Regions from separate parts of the Anaerobacillus sp. QJM3NY_17 genome, predicted to be linked through region 1. Evidence: riboswitches for the same ligand, from Rfam matches in the RefSeq annotation. Region 1 holds a riboswitch; each other region holds the start of a gene.
The links. A riboswitch is a leader RNA that binds a small molecule or an ion and turns the genes downstream of it on or off. The one in region 1 is predicted to bind S-adenosylmethionine.
Positions count from the first base shown of each region.

Region 2: it holds a riboswitch for S-adenosylmethionine, as region 1 does, so the genes downstream of both, mmuP (S-methylmethionine permease) here and metX (homoserine O-acetyltransferase MetX) in region 1, are expected to answer to the same signal.
Region 3: it holds a riboswitch for S-adenosylmethionine, as region 1 does, so the genes downstream of both, AC0VYV_RS13555 (sulfite oxidase-like oxidoreductase) here and metX (homoserine O-acetyltransferase MetX) in region 1, are expected to answer to the same signal.
Region 4: it holds a riboswitch for S-adenosylmethionine, as region 1 does, so the genes downstream of both, AC0VYV_RS14575 (YezD family protein) here and metX (homoserine O-acetyltransferase MetX) in region 1, are expected to answer to the same signal.

Region 1 covers NZ_CM149685.1:3,438,715-3,442,919, reverse strand. The annotation lists gene sigI (RNA polymerase sigma-I factor) at 1-314, shown strand, start outside; gene AC0VYV_RS17830 (anti-sigma factor domain-containing protein) at 336-1,574, shown strand; gene AC0VYV_RS17825 (TlpA disulfide reductase family protein) at 1,650-2,075, opposite strand; SAM riboswitch class I at 2,289-2,399, shown strand; gene metX (homoserine O-acetyltransferase MetX) at 2,550-3,638, shown strand; gene AC0VYV_RS17815 (O-acetylhomoserine aminocarboxypropyltransferase/cysteine synthase family protein) at 3,640-4,205, shown strand, end outside.
Region 2 covers NZ_CM149685.1:4,271,718-4,275,922, reverse strand. The annotation lists gene AC0VYV_RS21860 (SGNH/GDSL hydrolase family protein) at 298-1,530, shown strand; SAM riboswitch class I at 1,616-1,718, shown strand; gene mmuP (S-methylmethionine permease) at 1,801-3,204, shown strand; gene mmuM (homocysteine S-methyltransferase) at 3,179-4,123, shown strand; gene AC0VYV_RS21845 (3-ketoacyl-ACP reductase) at 4,195-4,205, opposite strand, start outside.
Region 3 covers NZ_CM149685.1:2,581,189-2,585,393, forward strand. The annotation lists gene AC0VYV_RS13550 (copper amine oxidase) at 17-1,366, opposite strand; gene AC0VYV_RS13555 (sulfite oxidase-like oxidoreductase) at 1,663-2,325, opposite strand; SAM riboswitch class I at 2,409-2,507, opposite strand; gene AC0VYV_RS13560 (GNAT family N-acetyltransferase) at 2,569-3,033, opposite strand; gene AC0VYV_RS13565 (GNAT family N-acetyltransferase) at 3,230-3,661, opposite strand; partial or broken gene AC0VYV_RS13570 (GNAT family N-acetyltransferase) at 3,759-4,205, opposite strand, start outside.
Region 4 covers NZ_CM149685.1:2,773,491-2,777,695, forward strand. The annotation lists gene AC0VYV_RS14565 (inorganic phosphate transporter) at 1-1,053, opposite strand, end outside; gene AC0VYV_RS14570 (phosphoadenylyl-sulfate reductase) at 1,059-1,781, opposite strand; gene AC0VYV_RS14575 (YezD family protein) at 1,893-2,036, opposite strand; SAM riboswitch class I at 2,133-2,238, opposite strand; gene AC0VYV_RS14580 (NfeD family protein) at 2,355-3,011, opposite strand; gene AC0VYV_RS14585 (DUF1002 domain-containing protein) at 3,081-3,956, opposite strand; gene AC0VYV_RS14590 (hypothetical protein) at 4,139-4,205, shown strand, end outside.

The sequences.
Region 1 (4,205 bases):
GTGAAGTAAGAATGTATGAAATTGAGGAATACGAACAATTGTTGAAGAAATTTAGCATTACGTTTAAAGTTCTGAGCAAAAACTGTCCTAAACATATTGATGCAAGAGAAAATGCAAAGATGATTGCGCAATTGATTGCTCAAGATGACATTCTTTCAAGTTATTTGCTAGAAAAAAAGCAGCTCCCTATAAAAGATTTGCTAGCGCTCGTTACATGCAGTCGAAAAACGATTGAACGTAATCGAAAGTATATAATAGCAGTGGCGTTAATTCATCTGGGTGGATTTAATGCGCTGAAATCATATATACAGTAGTTGAATTAAGGGGGCCAGGGGATGAAAAATGGGGTCATAATGGACATTCGTGGACGTAAAGCGGTTGTATTAACACCCGATGGGGAGTTTACTACGATCAATTTGAAGCGAAATCATACGTTAACAATCGGCTCTGAAATTAAACTTACACCAAAACCATTAAACAAGAAAAAAGGTTATTTTACCCCCTCTATGCCCACCCTGGCCGGTATGGCAGCAATTTTGTTATTAGTTGTAATCGTGACAGGTGTGATTCCTGTTAGACAAAATGACGCAGTTGCGGCCTATGTAAGCTTTGATATCAATCCAAGTATTGAGGTTGGAGTCAACTCCGACCTTGAAGTTGTTCAATATCAAGCGTGGAATTCGGACGGTGAAGGGTTAAACTTAGATCAAGAGGTAACGAACATGCCTCTAAGCGAATTTGGAGGGCTCCTAGTCTCGAAACTCGACAAAGAGGGGTATCTAACAGAAGATAGAAAACTGCTTATTGTCGCCTCAAATGTAGAGAAGAAAGAGCGTTATCAGGCGATTAAGGATCAGCTTGAGAATACGATTCAAGGAATAGAACAGAATGAAGCATTAGTCAATCAAGCAGTTGCTATTACAACCATACTTGATACTGACTATAGTACTCGAGCAAAAGCTATAGAAAATGGGATAACACCAGGAAAATATATGACTTATCTTGCTGCTGTTGATCGGGGAGCTACGTTATCAATAGAGGATGTACGGAATTTGTCTGTCAAAAACATGGATGAATTAGAGACCGAAAGCATGACCGCAGTGGAATCAAAGTCGAAAGATCGCTCTTTGGAGCTAGAAGATTCTGTCGTCCAGTTGAACGATAAGACGGTACCTAATCAGAATCGAGAAGATAGTGATTTAGTTCTTCAGGAGCCTGAGCAAAGCTCTTCTGATAAGGTTGAAAAGGTGGAGAAAGAACAAAAGGACACGCCTTCAGAACAAGAAACCAGCCCGTCAGATCAAACTGAAGACTCTAAAGATAACAACAAAGTGCAAAAAGATAAAATAGAGAAAAACGAAGACAAATCTAATTCTATAATAGCTAAAGAACAAGACAAAGAAAAAAAGAAAGCTGAAAAAGTAAACGAGAAAATAGAGAAATCTCAGGAAAAATCGGATAAAAAAATAGAAAAAGCTCAAGAAAAAGAGGATAAAAAGGACAAAAAGAAAGACGAAAAGCAGGATAAAGACAAGAAAGACAAGAAAGACAAGAAAGATAAAAAAGACAAATAACGCAACATGCTATTATTTATTTTATTTTCATTATTTTAAGCCAGAGGGATCCCTCTGGCTTTTTTTATGGTGTGTTTATTTTGATGTCATGATGTCGGGCAATGCCTTTGCGATATCAAGAAATGATGATTTGTCATCAAACACATGTGCGATTTGATGATCTTGATTAAGCAATACAGTTGTTGGGACACCTGTACAACCAAATTTGTCGTAAGTTTCTCGTCCACTGTCTTGTAAAACGAGGAAAGGAAGATTGTTTTTGATCGTGAAATCTTTACCGGCTTCTTCTGACCGTTCACGACCTGTCACGTTAATTGTTAAGAATGCTAATGTATCAGTATCTGCATGCTGGTAGAACTGTTCTTTCATCGGTAAATCTTTCATACAATCGGGGCACCAGGAAGCCCAGAATGTAATCATAACTGGTTTCCCCCTGAAGTCCGTTAAGCTGATGATTTCTCCGCTTTGTACTTCTTCTAACGCAAAGGACGGCGCTTGCACTATCAATCACCTCTTCAAAATTATTCTAAGGCTACTTTATCAAAAATTCGATTCTAATCAAACTTAATACACTGTAGGCTCTGTTTCACGATAATTTGGATTAACTTAGACATTCTTTAAAAAAATGAAAAGAATGATAATTCCGAAAAAGTGTTTGACACTAATGCGCCACCTTGCTAAAATAAACTCAATTAAACAAAAACAAAATATTCTTACTTATCTAGAGAGGCGGAGGGACTGGCCCTATGAAGCCCGGCAACCGTCAAACCAATTGTGGTTTGAAAAGGTGCCAAATCCTGCAGGAGAAATCCTGAAAGATAAGCGGAGCTGATGAATAAATCAAGCCTCTCTGTCTTTCGGAGAGGTTTTTTTATATTGAAGCGACGTTTTCTTATAGCATTGGTTCTAGATTTATGGCTCATTATTATAGCCTTAATGAATAAAGACGGATTGCTCGAAAGGGGTGATAGGGGTTTGGAAAGTGAGACGAGATACGAAGCTCAGAACGTATTGATTGGATCGTTCACACTTGAGTCGGGCGAGACGCTACATGAAGTAGAACTCGCTTATGAACGCGTTGGACCAGAAGACGCTCCCGTTATTCTTGTCTGTCATGCATTAACAGGAAATCAATATACAATTGGTGATTCGGAGCCCGGCTGGTGGAAAGGATTAATAGGAAAGGATGGCTATATCGATACTTCCGAATTTCAAGTTATAACGTTTAACGTTCTTGGAGGATGTAACGGTTCTACAGGACCGCTATCGATTAATCCAGTCACCAGAGAACAGTATAAAGCGGACTTCCCATTTGTTTCAGTGAGAGATATGGTGCACTCACAGAAAAAGGCACTTGAAGTGTTAGGTATCGATCACCTTCATGCTGTGATTGGTGGATCACTTGGAGGAATGCAGGTTCTTGAATGGGGTGCCCTTTACCCAGATGGAATGGAGCATCTGATTCCACTTGCAGTAACTCCAAGCTTAAATACGTATGGAATAGCTTATAACGCGATTTCTAGATTTGCTATTACAAACGATCCTGATTGGAAGGATGGATACTACGATCCTCATCACCAGCCAACATCGGGGCTTGCAACTGCAAGAATGATCGGTATGATTTCTTATCGGACAGATGAAATGTTTCAAAAAAAATTCGGTCGAGCGGCGATCGAAACTTCAGAAGAAAATCATAAAGAAGCACAGTACGAAGTGGAATCTTATTTACACTATCAAGGAAATAAGCTTGTAAGCCGATTTGATGCAAATAGCTATTTGTATTTATTAAGGGCAATGGACACACATGATATTAGTAAAGGGCGAGGTAATCTTATATCCATCATCAAGAACATTAAAGCGAGCATTCTTGCTATTGGATTTAAAGGGGATTTAATCTATCCTCCAGAAGATTTAGAAAAATTGTTTGCTCAAGCTCATTCTTCTCCGTTTTATTTAATCAACACGAAATTTGGTCATGATGGATTTCTCGTTGAGTTTGATAAATGGGGACCGCTTATAAAGGAACAAGTAACATTAACTAAAAATATCGAAGGAGTGAAGTGAAATGGCAGAGAAAAAATATAATTTGGAGACAATTGGAATTCATGGAGGTTTACAAGCTGATCCAGCTACAGGCGCAAGGGCTCTACCGATTTATCAATCGAATGCTTATCGATTTAATAATACTGATCACGCAGCCGATTTATTTGCCTTAAAGGAAGAAGGGTTTATCTATTCGCGCATCGGCAACCCTACAGTCGGTACACTTGAAGAACGTATTGCTCAACTAGAAGGTGGTGTTGGAGCACTAGCTCTTGCAAGTGGTATGGCTGCCATTACAACTGCCATTCTAAATGTAGCCAATAGCGGAGACGAAATTGTATCTGCTTCGACTTTATACGGTGGAACGTATAACCTCTTTTCTGCTACACTTCCGAAATACGGAATAAAGACCAATTTTGTTGATCCAGAAGATCTGGAATCATTTAAATCAGCCATTACTCCAAATACGAAAGCTATTTTTGCAGAAACGATAGGCAACCCGGGTCTACATGTATTAGATATTGAAAAAGTAGCAGATATTGCACATGAAGCTGGAATCCCACTTATTATAGACAATACATTTGCTAC
Region 2 (4,205 bases), 830 kb from region 1:
GGATTTTTTTGTTGATCTTCCTATGGACCGGATTTTTAAATTTATAATGTGCGAATCTTATCATCTTCTTTCCGTTTTAACTGTTCGTAATCTATATATCAGTTTGTTTGCATGTTTTTTACGTTAAAGCTCAAGCGGCTTCATTCTATAGGAATAAGGGTATGCTTCTTAATTAAGAATAGGAAACAAAGAGTGGTCGACCAACTGAGATTATTGGAAATATGCGAAGGCTTTTTTAACGGAAGCGCTTTGGAAGTCACAAGTTCAATAGAAAACAACATGAGAGGCGAGAAAACAATGACGCGAATAGGAATTGGCTTTATCATCATTGCACTCATTGGATCAATCAGTTTGGTAAGTGCTAAAGGATGGCCTTCATCAAATAATGGTGCATCAGAAGAGAGTGAATGGATCGGATCTTGGACAGCAAGCATGCAGGCGCCTGCTCAGGATGGAAACTCGCATGAAGGTTTTAAGGATCAAACAATCCGCTTAATACTTCGTCCCCATATGGATGGAGATCAAATGCGTATTCGACTGTCTAATGAATTTGGTTCATTACCTTTATCTATGAAAGAAGTAAGGGTTGCTGTCTCAAAAGAAGGTGCGAGCGTAGACGGCGAGACAGATCAAGTTATCACGTTTAACGGAGAGAAATCCGTTACAATTCCTCCAGGTGAAAAGCAGTATAGCGATTCGATTGAATTCCCTGTTGGTGCGGATCAGAATCTTGCTGTCAGTTTATCAGTAGATGGTGAGACTGGACCTACAACATGGCATCAGCGTTCAAACCAAACGGTGTACATGTCGGAGGAAGGGAATCATGCTGGGGATGCGGAAGGTACATCATACACTTCAAAAGAAGAAGCCTGGTTCTGGCTAGATCGATTAGAGGTGGTTTCAAATAATTCAGTAGATGGTGCACTCGTCATAATGGGGAGTTCAATAGCGAATGGCAATTATTCAACTATGAATGCGAATAACAGATGGCCAGACTATCTTGCCAATCGAATGAATGAAGAAGAAGCTCAAGTGAACATGTCTGTCTTGAATGCAGGGGTATCTGCGAATCATTTAATTAATAGCGAAGAAGGAAAAGGCGAGAACGCATTAGCTAGATTAGATCGAGATGTTTTAAGCCAGGAAGGGATAAAAGCGGTTCTATTGCACGAAGGTATAAATGATTTAAGACACTATCCTGAATATGATTCAGAGAAAATCATTGATCGAATGAAAGCAATTATTAAAGCAACTCATGAAAAGGGTCTTGATATTTATGGAGGGACGTTAACACCATATAAAGATTCCGATATGTATACAGAAGAAGGGGAGAAAACACGTCAGGAAGTTAACGAATGGATCCGGACAAGCGGAGCCTTCGATGATGTAATTGATTTTGATAAAGCATTGAGAGATCCTAACGATCCTGCGAAATATCTCTCGAAGTACGATTCTGGAGATCATTTGCACCCAAATGATGAAGGGTACGAGAAGATGGCAGATACGGTTGATTTATCGATGCTTGAATGAATTAGGACTTTTTATCTAAGTTAACATAAATAGTTAACGCCATTGACAATAACTTGAATAATTGATATTTTTATTAAAATATATTTTCTTATCCAGAGAGGTGGAGGGACTGGCCCTTTGAAACCTCAGCAACAGGTCCATCGGATACTGTGCTAACTCCAGCGGGTGATAAACCTGATAGATGAGAGCCCTCGGTTTTATTTTGTCAGCAACGCACTCATTTTGGGTGCGTTTTTTTGTTTTCTGGATGGAAAAGTAAGGAGAAATAAGATGGAAAGCAAGCATGGTTTTCAAAGGGAAATGAAGTCAAGACATGTGGTGATGCTCTCACTAGGAGGGGTCATAGGTACAGGGTTGTTTCTAAGCTCTGGTTATACGATCCAGCAAGCTGGTCCTATTGGAACGATACTCTCTTACTTGGTTGGAGCATTGGTGGTTTACCTTGTAATGCTATGTTTGGGAGAGCTTTCGGTACATATGCCTGAAACAGGTGCTTTTCATAGCTATGCCGCTAAATATATTGGAGGAGGAACCGGTTATACGGTTGCGTGGTTGTATTGGCTAACCTGGACAGTAGCGCTAGGGTCTGAGTTTACAGCGGCTGGAATGTTAATGCAGCGATGGTTTCCGTTCATCAGCGTATGGGTATGGAGCGCGTTGTTTGCAGGGGTGATCTTTGTTGTTAACGTCTTAACAGTTAAATTTTTTGCAGAAACGGAATTTTGGTTTGCTTTAGTAAAAGTGTTGGCGATCGTGCTGTTTATTATCATAGGTGCAGCGTCCATCGTAGGGTTTATTCCAATGGACTCTGGAACAAACGCTTCATTATTCTCGAACTTTACAGATGAAGGAATTTTTCCAAATGGGGCATTCGCCATTTTAATGACGATGCTGGCAGTGAATTTTGCTTTTTCTGGTACAGAACTTATTGGTATTGCAGCGGGAGAAACATCAGATCCTGAACAAACCATCCCAAGGGCTATTCGCACAACATTAATTCGGTTAATTCTATTCTTTGTCGGTTCAATTTTTATCTTATCAGCTCTTCTACCCGCTTCGGAAGCAGGAGTGTTAGAAAGTCCATTTGTAGCTGTGCTCGAACGAATTGGTGTTCCATTTGCAGCTGATATTATGAATTTTGTTATCCTAACGGCCATTCTATCGGCTGCAAACTCAGGGTTATATGCTTCATCAAGAATGCTCTGGTCACTTTCGAACAAGCAAACGATATCGCCTGTTTTTGCTAAGCTCAACAAAAATGGTGTCCCTCTTAACGCTGTGATTTTTAGTATGGTGGGTGGAGCACTTGCGTTATTTTCAAGCATTATTGCACCAGATACTGTTTATGTTGTTCTAGTCTCTATTTCTGGACTTGCCGTTGTTGTCGTATGGATGAGTATTAGCGCCTCACAGTTTCTTTTTAGAAAGAGGTACTTAAAAGAAGGAAATTCATTGAAAGAGCTCGGTTATCGCACACCTTTTTATCCTGTTGTTCCAGCTCTAGCTTTCTTACTATGTCTTGCTTCACTGTTAGGCATTGCTTTTGATCCTACCCAGCGAGTAGCGCTTTATTGTGGAATACCGTTCATTGCGCTGTGCTATGGAAGTTATTATTTAACAAAACGAGTAAAGAAAAGGGGGATAATTGATGCTACAAAAACACAATCCTATTAATGCTATTTTAGAAGATTTTAATATTGTGATATTGGACGGGGCTCTTGCGACAGAGCTTGAAAAATATGGGTGCGACTTAAATGATCCGCTATGGTCTGCTCGCGTCTTGCTTGAAAATCCAGAGCTCATCTATCAGGTTCATTTAGATTATTTTCGAGCAGGGGCTGACTGTGGGATAACATCAAGTTATCAGGCTACGATCGAGGGGCTGAAATCTCGAGGTCTGAATGAAGAGGAAGCAGTAGAACTAATTAAGAAAACCGTCCTTCTTGCCCGTAAAGCACGCGACGATTTCTGGGAACGAGAGGCTCATTTGAATCGTCCCAAACCTTTTATTGCCGCTTCCGTAGGCCCATATGGCGCATACCTGGCTGATGGATCTGAGTATCGAGGCGATTATCACGTTAGCGATGAGATGCTTATCGCATTTCATCGACCAAGAATAGAAGCATTGATCAGTGCAGGAGCTGATATAGTAGCTTTTGAAACAATTCCATCTTTTCAAGAAGCGAAAGTTTTAGGATCATTGATACAAGAGTTTCCTGATACTCATGCCTGGCTGTCATTCACCATTCAAAATGAAGAAAAAATTAGCGATGGTACTGCTTTAAAAGAATGTTCCAGATATTTTGAGGAGAACGAACAAATAGCTGCGATTGGTATCAACTGTGCTTCTCCATCGTTTGTGACAAGAGTGGTAAAGGAGATAGCTGGTCAAACGGATAAGCCAATTATTGTCTATCCAAACTCTGGAGAAGTCTATGAATCGAATTCAAAAACGTGGCAGGGGAATGAAACGTGTGATGAGATCGTAGATGGATCAAAAGAATGGTTTCAAGCAGGAGCGCGGTTAATTGGAGGATGCTGTCGTACAAGTCCGGAAGAGATCGAACGACTTTATGGAAAGTGGAGAGGTTGAACTTTTTTTCATAATGAAATAAAAGTCGGTCAGAGTGGCTTAATGACCGACTTTTACTTAATAAATTTAGCTTAAAACGGAT
Region 3 (4,205 bases), 860 kb from region 1:
CCTATCATCTATTCCCTTAGCTTTTCTGCATTTTTCTACGAACAATTACGCCAGTTGCAGCCATAGTTGCAAGTATGGCTGCAACAATCCATTCGATTGGCATTTGCTGTTCAGCTGTACCACCCATACCTGTTTTAGGCATATCAGTTGGCATAGCTTCCATAGCGAATTTGTCCGGGAATTGGTTTACGAAAGCACCAGAAAGTCCCTTTGCCGGCTTATACATATGAGCATAAGCTTCACGAACCGAATCATAAGCTGCATCGTAGTCTTCCGTAGTGTAGCTATCAAACGCAGATATTAATTGATTCACATGCATTTGTAAACCTTCAGATAATGGTCCCGCTTCTAATCTACCTTCAGTTGCTGTTTCAAGAAAACTTGAGAAGTCTGCACGATAGTCTTCCAGCGCTTTTAGTGCTTTTTCTTGAGCCGCCTCATCTTCAGCTCCTGTCGCTTGAACATATTCTACAAAGTTACCGATATGTCCAGACCACATTTCTTTAAATTGATTTCCTGCTTCTTCACCATATACAGAAGTTATCGCAGCAGCTAGATCATCCGTATTCTCGCTTAGTGCAGCTGCAGATGCATCAAAGTCTTCTGATCCGTCGATTCCGTTCTGCATTGTCATCATTGCAAGACCAGCATGTTCAGATAATAAATGACCTAATGTTGCACGAAGATCAGATGCTGGTGTTACGGCTTTTGTGTTCTCGAACTTGTCTGGGAACTGATCAGTAATGGCACCAGAGAATCCTTTAGCCACCATTTGCATGTGAGCAATCGCTTCACTTTCTTTCTCGTAGGCCATCTCATAATCACCTGCTACATAGCTATCAAATGAACCAATCAACTGATTAATGTGAGCTTGAAGTCCTTCAGACAATGTTTCAGCTTGAAGTCGTTCTCCTGTTGCATTTTCCAAGAAATTAGAGAAATCTTCTTTATAACCATCTAAGCTATCTAAAGCTTTTTGTTTTGCATCTTCATCTTCATTACCTGTTGCTTTCACATAGTCAACGAAGAAACCGATATGATTGCTCCAAATTTCATTAAATTCAGCTCCTGCTTCTTCACCATAAACGGATGTAATCGCAGCTGTAAGGTCTTCCGTGTTTTCACTTAAGGCACCAGCAGAAGCTTCAAAATCTGCAGAACCTTCAGCTCCTTTTCTCATTGTTTCTACTGCAAGATAAGCATGCTCACTTAGTAAATGGCCAAGATCAGCACGAAGATCAGCACCTGGTGTTTCTACTGTAGGCTTGTCCATTTGCTGGTCGTGGTCAGAGGCAAATGCTCCAGCTGTTGGTATTAAAAGTGAAAAGCTAAGCGGAACAACTAATAGTCCCTTTTTCCAATCGATCACTTTCTTTTTTATATTCTTGTTCGTATTCATTTTCAAATCCACTCCCCTTAATTTTGATTTACACTTAGCTAACGGAGAGAAGATCCATTTAGATCATTCTTTTTTAAAATTCTTCTCTTTTTTTAATTACGAGAGAATAAAAAGTCAGCAAAACCCACACATACTAAGGTTCTGCTGACTTTCAAGTTTTAACTATTTTTTATAGATATGATGATATTTAGAATGTGATAATAAACTACCTTTTCCTCAATCAATTCTATATGTGTTAATCACGCCCGCTTTTTCAAGAAAAATTAATCAAACTCTTTTTTCTCCCATTCATCTTCTGGTAGTCCCAAATCCTCTCCAGAAAACCTTTCTTCTTTAAATGGATCGGCATGGTTATGAAATCCGTTTTGTTCCCAAAAACCAGGTTTGTCTTCATTGATAAATTCTATACCTCTGATCCATTTAATACTTTTCCAGAAGTAAAGATGCGGTACAACTAACCTGAGAGGCCATCCGTGTTTTGCCGTTAATTTCTCTCCATCGACTGAGTGGGCAAGAATAACATTATCTCTCATTAAGTCAGTGAGGTGAATATTCGTTGTATAGTTATAGTCACCATGTAGCATAACATGGTTCGTTTTCGGTACTATCCCATATGCGTTCATAAAATCCTTAATCAAAACCCCTTCAAAAGTATTATCAAACCTAGACCACCTTGTGACACAGTGAATATCACACTTTACTTTCTTCTGTGGTAAGGCAAGTATGTCGCTATAGGAAATGATCACTTCCTTATCAATTTCTCCAAATACACTTAGGTTCCATGTCGACATCTCATACACAGGTACATCACCTTCATGTAGAATAGGGAACCTTTCTGTAAGTACTTGCCCCGGTGGCAGACGATCACCATACATTTCACTTGCATCTGGAACTTTCATTTTGCGAATACGGTCAGCTTTTTTCAAATCCTTCACAACCCGTCTCTCATTTATTGAATCGTCTAAAAAACTCTTCCTAACTAATAAGGAAGAGTTCGCTTCAGAGCTCTTCCTTATCTCTCAGAGCATAGACTCTGCTGGATTTGGCACCTTGTCTATCAGGTTGCCGGGCATCAAAGGGCCAGTCCCTCCGCCTCTCTCAATAAGGAAATTAAAAAATGTAATTTTGATTCATTCTATCGGTCTATTTAGTATTTTGCAATTATTGTTTTAAACGAGGTTTTTCTTCATTTCAACAAATTGAAATTCTCCCCCATTGGTTTGTTGCATAAACAGATGAGTGATTTGAAATCCAGCCCTTTGATACACTTTTATGGCTCGTTTATTAAATTCAGCTACTGCCATTCCAAAGGAAGTTGGACGATACAATTCAACTGCTTTTTGAAGGCCAGCCTCCAAAAAAGAAAAGCCTTCTCCTTTTCCAACATTATCGGGAGACATTCCTAGACCAATTTCTATATGGTTGTCTTCATGCTCATGAAAACTAAAAAAACCAATAAGATGATCCCTTTGGTAGACGCTCCAATAATTTTCATTGCTGGCTGCATCTTCCCGGAACTCTTTTAGATCTTCAAGATCCTCGTCCATATTATAAAATGAGTATACCCCATCATAGTCCCACGAGATAATTCGCTCGACTTCTTCTTGACTTATTAACTTAAATTGATATACCAATACTCTCCCTCATTTCTGTGTGATTGAAAAGGAAAAGCCCCATGCTGGGAAATGCATGGGGCTCACACTTTATATTTTAAGGGGGGCAGGAACCGGGGAAGTCCCTGCAAAAATAGTGTAGCAAGTTCCAAGGGCATGATGATTGATTATGAGTTGTTTTTCACATTCTTTTAATAAATGAAAAGAAGCTGGACAACTATTTATAAACCATGATCGTTTGAAGTTCTCGAAATCCAATGTCTTTATAAATGTATTTCGCGAAGTTAGAGGAATACACATTCAAACGAATTTCCTCATATCCCTGTTCTTTGAAGTTTTCAATACTCGCTTGAACGAGCTGCTTAGAATACCCTTTCCCACGAAACTTTGGAAAAACAAATACATCATAAATGAACCCATGCTTGCTTTCTGTAAAATAATCCGTGTTTTCTCCAAGTAATACCCAGCCAGCAATTTCCCCTTCGTCGCGATAAATGAGGTGGTAACCACCTCGATCAAGAATGGATGATACAATTTCAAGTGCTTTCTCTTCTTTTACGATACCAGGATTTGTCGTTCCTTCATTAACAGATTGAATGGAATTCGACAAAATAAAATCTCTTTCTTCTATCGTCGCTCGTTCGATCACATAGTTTCCCTCCATCATCAAAATCATTCATTACTCGTTTATTCTTGATGCAAGAACCTTATTCCTCCCATAAGTAAGATGCATATTCTTACCAAATTTATTTTTTTGTTAAAGCATAGACGCATGTATCAGTTAGTTTACTGCCATCAATTGAGACATGGTCGTTTCGTAAAATAGCCTCAAGTTGAAACGATTGTTTCTCGGCAATTCGCCGACTTCACCAATTTGTCGCATTACAACGAATTTCTAGCCTTCTAGCGTTTAGCTCTGAAAAGGCGTAATCTACAATGCCTTGGACCGCTTCAGACATATAGCCTTGACCAGCGTATCTAGAATCAATCCAATAACCGATTTCAAATTTACGAACGTTCCAATCTATTCGATGTAACCCTGAGGAACCGATAAAATCACCCGTCTGTTTATGGAAGAGTAATAGTCGAAGATCCTCCCGCTTTAAAAACGCTACGTGAGATTCGCGGATATTCGCTTCAACATCTTCTTCCGTTTGATCTATATGTGCGAAAGGCATCCAGGGTTTAAGCTC
Region 4 (4,205 bases), 670 kb from region 1:
TTCGTCTTGTAATGTTCTCTTTTGAGAGCGAATCGATCGAATTAAACTTCCTGACCCAAGCGTCGCTAGAATAACGCTGCCAATTGCAATTAATGTATATAAATCACTTTCTAAAAAAAGTTTGATCATACTATAAGAAATAACTAAAGAAAAAACCGGTGAAACTGCCCAAACTTTAATCATTCGCGTAATGACATCTTTCTGCCAAAGCTGAAATCCATCTTTAGCAGTTCCGATACCAATGATCGATGAGGTGGTAATCTGGGTAAGCGGCACCGGAATCCCAAATAAGGAAGCTCCAATCACAAGTCCAGCGCTCGTACCTGATATAGCACAACCTTCACCAAGTGAAAATTTTGTGATGCGATAACCATTCGTTTCAATGACACGTTTACCAAAAACTAAAGCACCTAAAGCAACAAAAGCTCCCCCAAAAAATGCGCCGTGAGAAAGGGATAAAACTCCCGCTCCAACTAGCGGTCCAATCGCATTTGCGACGTTATTCATTCCCGCTGAAAAGGCTTCTAGAAAACCGGCTACAATTAAAAAAATGGTGAGTGGCTTTTGCCACTTTGAAGTAAGATTGATTCTTTGTTTTAAAAGACCAAAAATTTTCCCAACACTGAGAGCTGTCGCAAAAGCAATAACCGGTATAACGATCCACAACAACATAATGAACATCACATTCTGAAAGTACAAAGCACGGTAAGCAATACCAACTCCTACCACTGCGCCCACAGTAACTTCACTTGTTGATAATGGAATCCCCATCATATTTGCTAGAAAGAGCGCTGTTGTAGCTGAAATAAAAATAATCAAGATAACCTTTAGACTGAGTACGGAAGAAGGTATAATGCCACTCCCCATTGTTTTAATAACATTACCTCCACCTAATGTGGCACCACCAACAATCCCAATCGCACAAACACTCAGTGCTACGCTTCTTCTTTTAATCGCTCCAGCCCCGTAAGCCACTCCCATCGATGCCGCAGCTCCACTAGCCCCAATATTCATAGCAAAAAAGAGAGCCACTGTAATAACTAGGGTTGTCATGACCGTCACCGATTTGGTGCTGAATCAAAATGCAAGCCGCATTCCGTTTTTTCCTGATTTGCCCATCTCCCAGCTCTAGAATCACTACCTTCCAATACTCTTTCAGTGCATACCGCACATCCTATACTTGGGTACCCTTTATCATGAAGAGGATTGTATGGTAAATCCTTTTCGTACACGTACCTCCAAACATCTTTCCATGTCCAATGAATAAGTGGACAAACCTTAATCGACTGAAACTTATCATCTCTATTGAAATAATTTGTCTTTTGTCTGAGTGGCGACTGCTCTCTCCTTAAACCTGAGATCCATGCACTTACATGATCTAATTCTTCATGCAATGGTATGATTTTCCTCAAGTTGCAGCACTGTCCCGGGTCTCGCTCCCATAGAGCATCCCCTTTACTTAATGCCTGTTCTTCGACCGACTCCTTTGGTTGCTTTAACTTAATATTTAGAGATGGATATTTAGCTTTCACTTTATTAATTAGCTCATAAGTCTCATCAAAATGGAGACCTGTATCCAGAAAAACAATCTTCGCGTTCTGGTTTACCCGGGAAATCAAATCAATTAGAACGACACCCTCAACACCGAAACTACAAGCATATACAATATCATCTTGGTATATTTGATACGCCCACTCCAGAACTTCAAGAGCCCCTTTCGTTTCTGATTCAACGTCGAATTCAGGTTCCTTACCCGACCAATTATTATAGAACCAATTCATTTCTAACCCTCCCAATTCCGATCAAGGAAATATATTTAAAAGTTTAAAAAAAGAGGCGGTTCTAACCTTTAGGGTTAGAACCGCCTCTAGTTTCTCTAGTCAGCGCCAATATTAAAGTCGTTCTTTTTCTTTTCTTTCAAGTTGAACAACTTTCCCATCTTGAACAACAAGCGTAATTGACCCAAATTTTAACGAACTTAGCATTCGTTCTATACGTACAGCAACGTCTGAAAAATTCTGGTCTTTCGTTCCCATCATGCAACCTCCCTTAGTCGTAATAATCATGAGGAGAAGCTTATAAATGAAAAAAGCCTTCCCAAATTGGAAAGACAGATCAGGTTACCTTAATTCACCTTATCTTCCAAAATGGACTCCATTTTGCTGGAAGTAGCACCTTGCCAATCAGGCAGGTTGCTGGACGTCAACGGGCCAGTCCCTCGGTCTCTCTTGATAAGTTATTTTCTAAATCTTAACTATTATCTAACAATATGTCAACCCTAGTTTAGAGATCGGGATAAAGGGATTAGAAAAGAATATGAAAAAAACCCCGAATCTATGACTCGGGGACCATTTTTAAATTGGATGACGTTTACTTTCTTCTTTTTTCTCTTCTATTAAGATACGCGTACCATCTACAGACGTAATAACTACTGCCGTATCCTTGTCGATCCAACTTCCAACAGAAATGGCGCTGTACTTTTTCTCATTGACTTGTATTGTTCCACTTGGTCGAAATGGAGTAATTGTCATAGCCGATTCTCCAACTAAATTCTTATACTCAGCGTTCATGGAATTATACCCCATTTCACTGCTTAACCGATCCTTTAACGTCATTTTCGTCCACATAGAACGTGCGGGGAAAACACGCAAAAACAGGAATGAAGCAGCCGTACCAATTAAAAAACCACTAGAAACGAGAAGGCCATAAAGGAAAGTCGGAGAAGGAATGGCTACGGCTGTAACCATCATAATTAATCCAATCAAACCAAATGTACCATCATTGAGTAATTTCCCATCAAGAATAACTAAGCCTAAACCAACAGCAAACACAAGTCCCATCCAGAGAATTGATGATAAAGAAGTAAGATGGAAACTAAAATAAAATGTGAGCAATAGTATTCCGATCAATCCAAAAATACCTTTTACACGGACAAGTAACTCAGCAAACAAGAATAGCACGCTAAGTAAAACGATAAGAAAGCCAACTGCTGGCAAAGATAGAATCTCCATCCTCGCTCCCTCCTTTTCCTTCTTCTCTTATACGTTCAAAAGGGAAGAAAGTTTCAGTCACTTGTCACCTTACGATTGAAATACCCCTTTTATTCCATCAATAATCGCAATAAAGAAATCAATGATTTTTTGAATAAATGACTGTGTCTCGTCTTTATTTAAAAACTCGTCCAGGTTTTCTCTCGCGTTCTGCAACTGACTCTTCATTTGATCCCAATCAATATCAAGATTTTTCATTCGATTAAACAGTGCAACAAGACCATCCAACTCATCTTGAGTCAATTCAATACCTGAATCGTTAGCAATTTGTTTAATAACTGTTCTTAAATCATCTTCCGTCTCAGGTGGGTTTGTAGCAATTTCATCCTTAATCTTAGTCATTAGCTCTGTTGCTTTATCTGCGCCAATACTATCGCTCAATTTTGCAGTAGTGACAAGCTCTTCATTTGCTACTTGTTTTTGCTCCTCAGGTATCACTTCATCTGTGCTTAACTCATAAGCTTTGATTAAACCAGTTAATGCAGCCGTACCTGAAACCTCCATTGGTGCTGTCACATAAACATCAGCATCTTTTACTCCAGCTGTTATTAAAGCATTTGCGTACATTTCATCTGTTACCCAATTAATATTTTTTGTGTCAACGCTTAAACCAGCATCTTTTTCACCAATGGTTATGGAAGAAGAAGATAAGGCGCGGGTACCGATTAGCGCTTTACTTATATAATTCCCAAGATATTTATGCTCTTCTTCATTTGATACCGTTACCGTCATTGCATTTTCCGGAGCTTCCATTTCATCAACTAGCTTCTGTTTTTGCTCTTCAGATAGATCTTCACCAAGTGTAACGATGACATCCCCGACGCTCGCATCCGCTTGTGCCACCATAGGAATAATAGACATCATTAACACCATCGACAATAAAAACGGCAATCCTTTTTTAAGCATGTTTTTTGTCTCCTTTTAACGTGAGGCTCTAATGAAGAGTAACTCAGTTAATCTCCCCATCTCTTAGTATTCTACTCGACACTCGATCGAAAGAAAAGATAATTCACTAGGAAATCTGTCATATCATGGAAGGACAAGCATATCGTAGTACAAAGGAAATCATTCTGAAGGAGTTGCGAGAGATGCGAAAACTATTGTTAAGTTCCCTATTTCTGCTTGTCCTTCATACAACTTATTATGATTTAACAA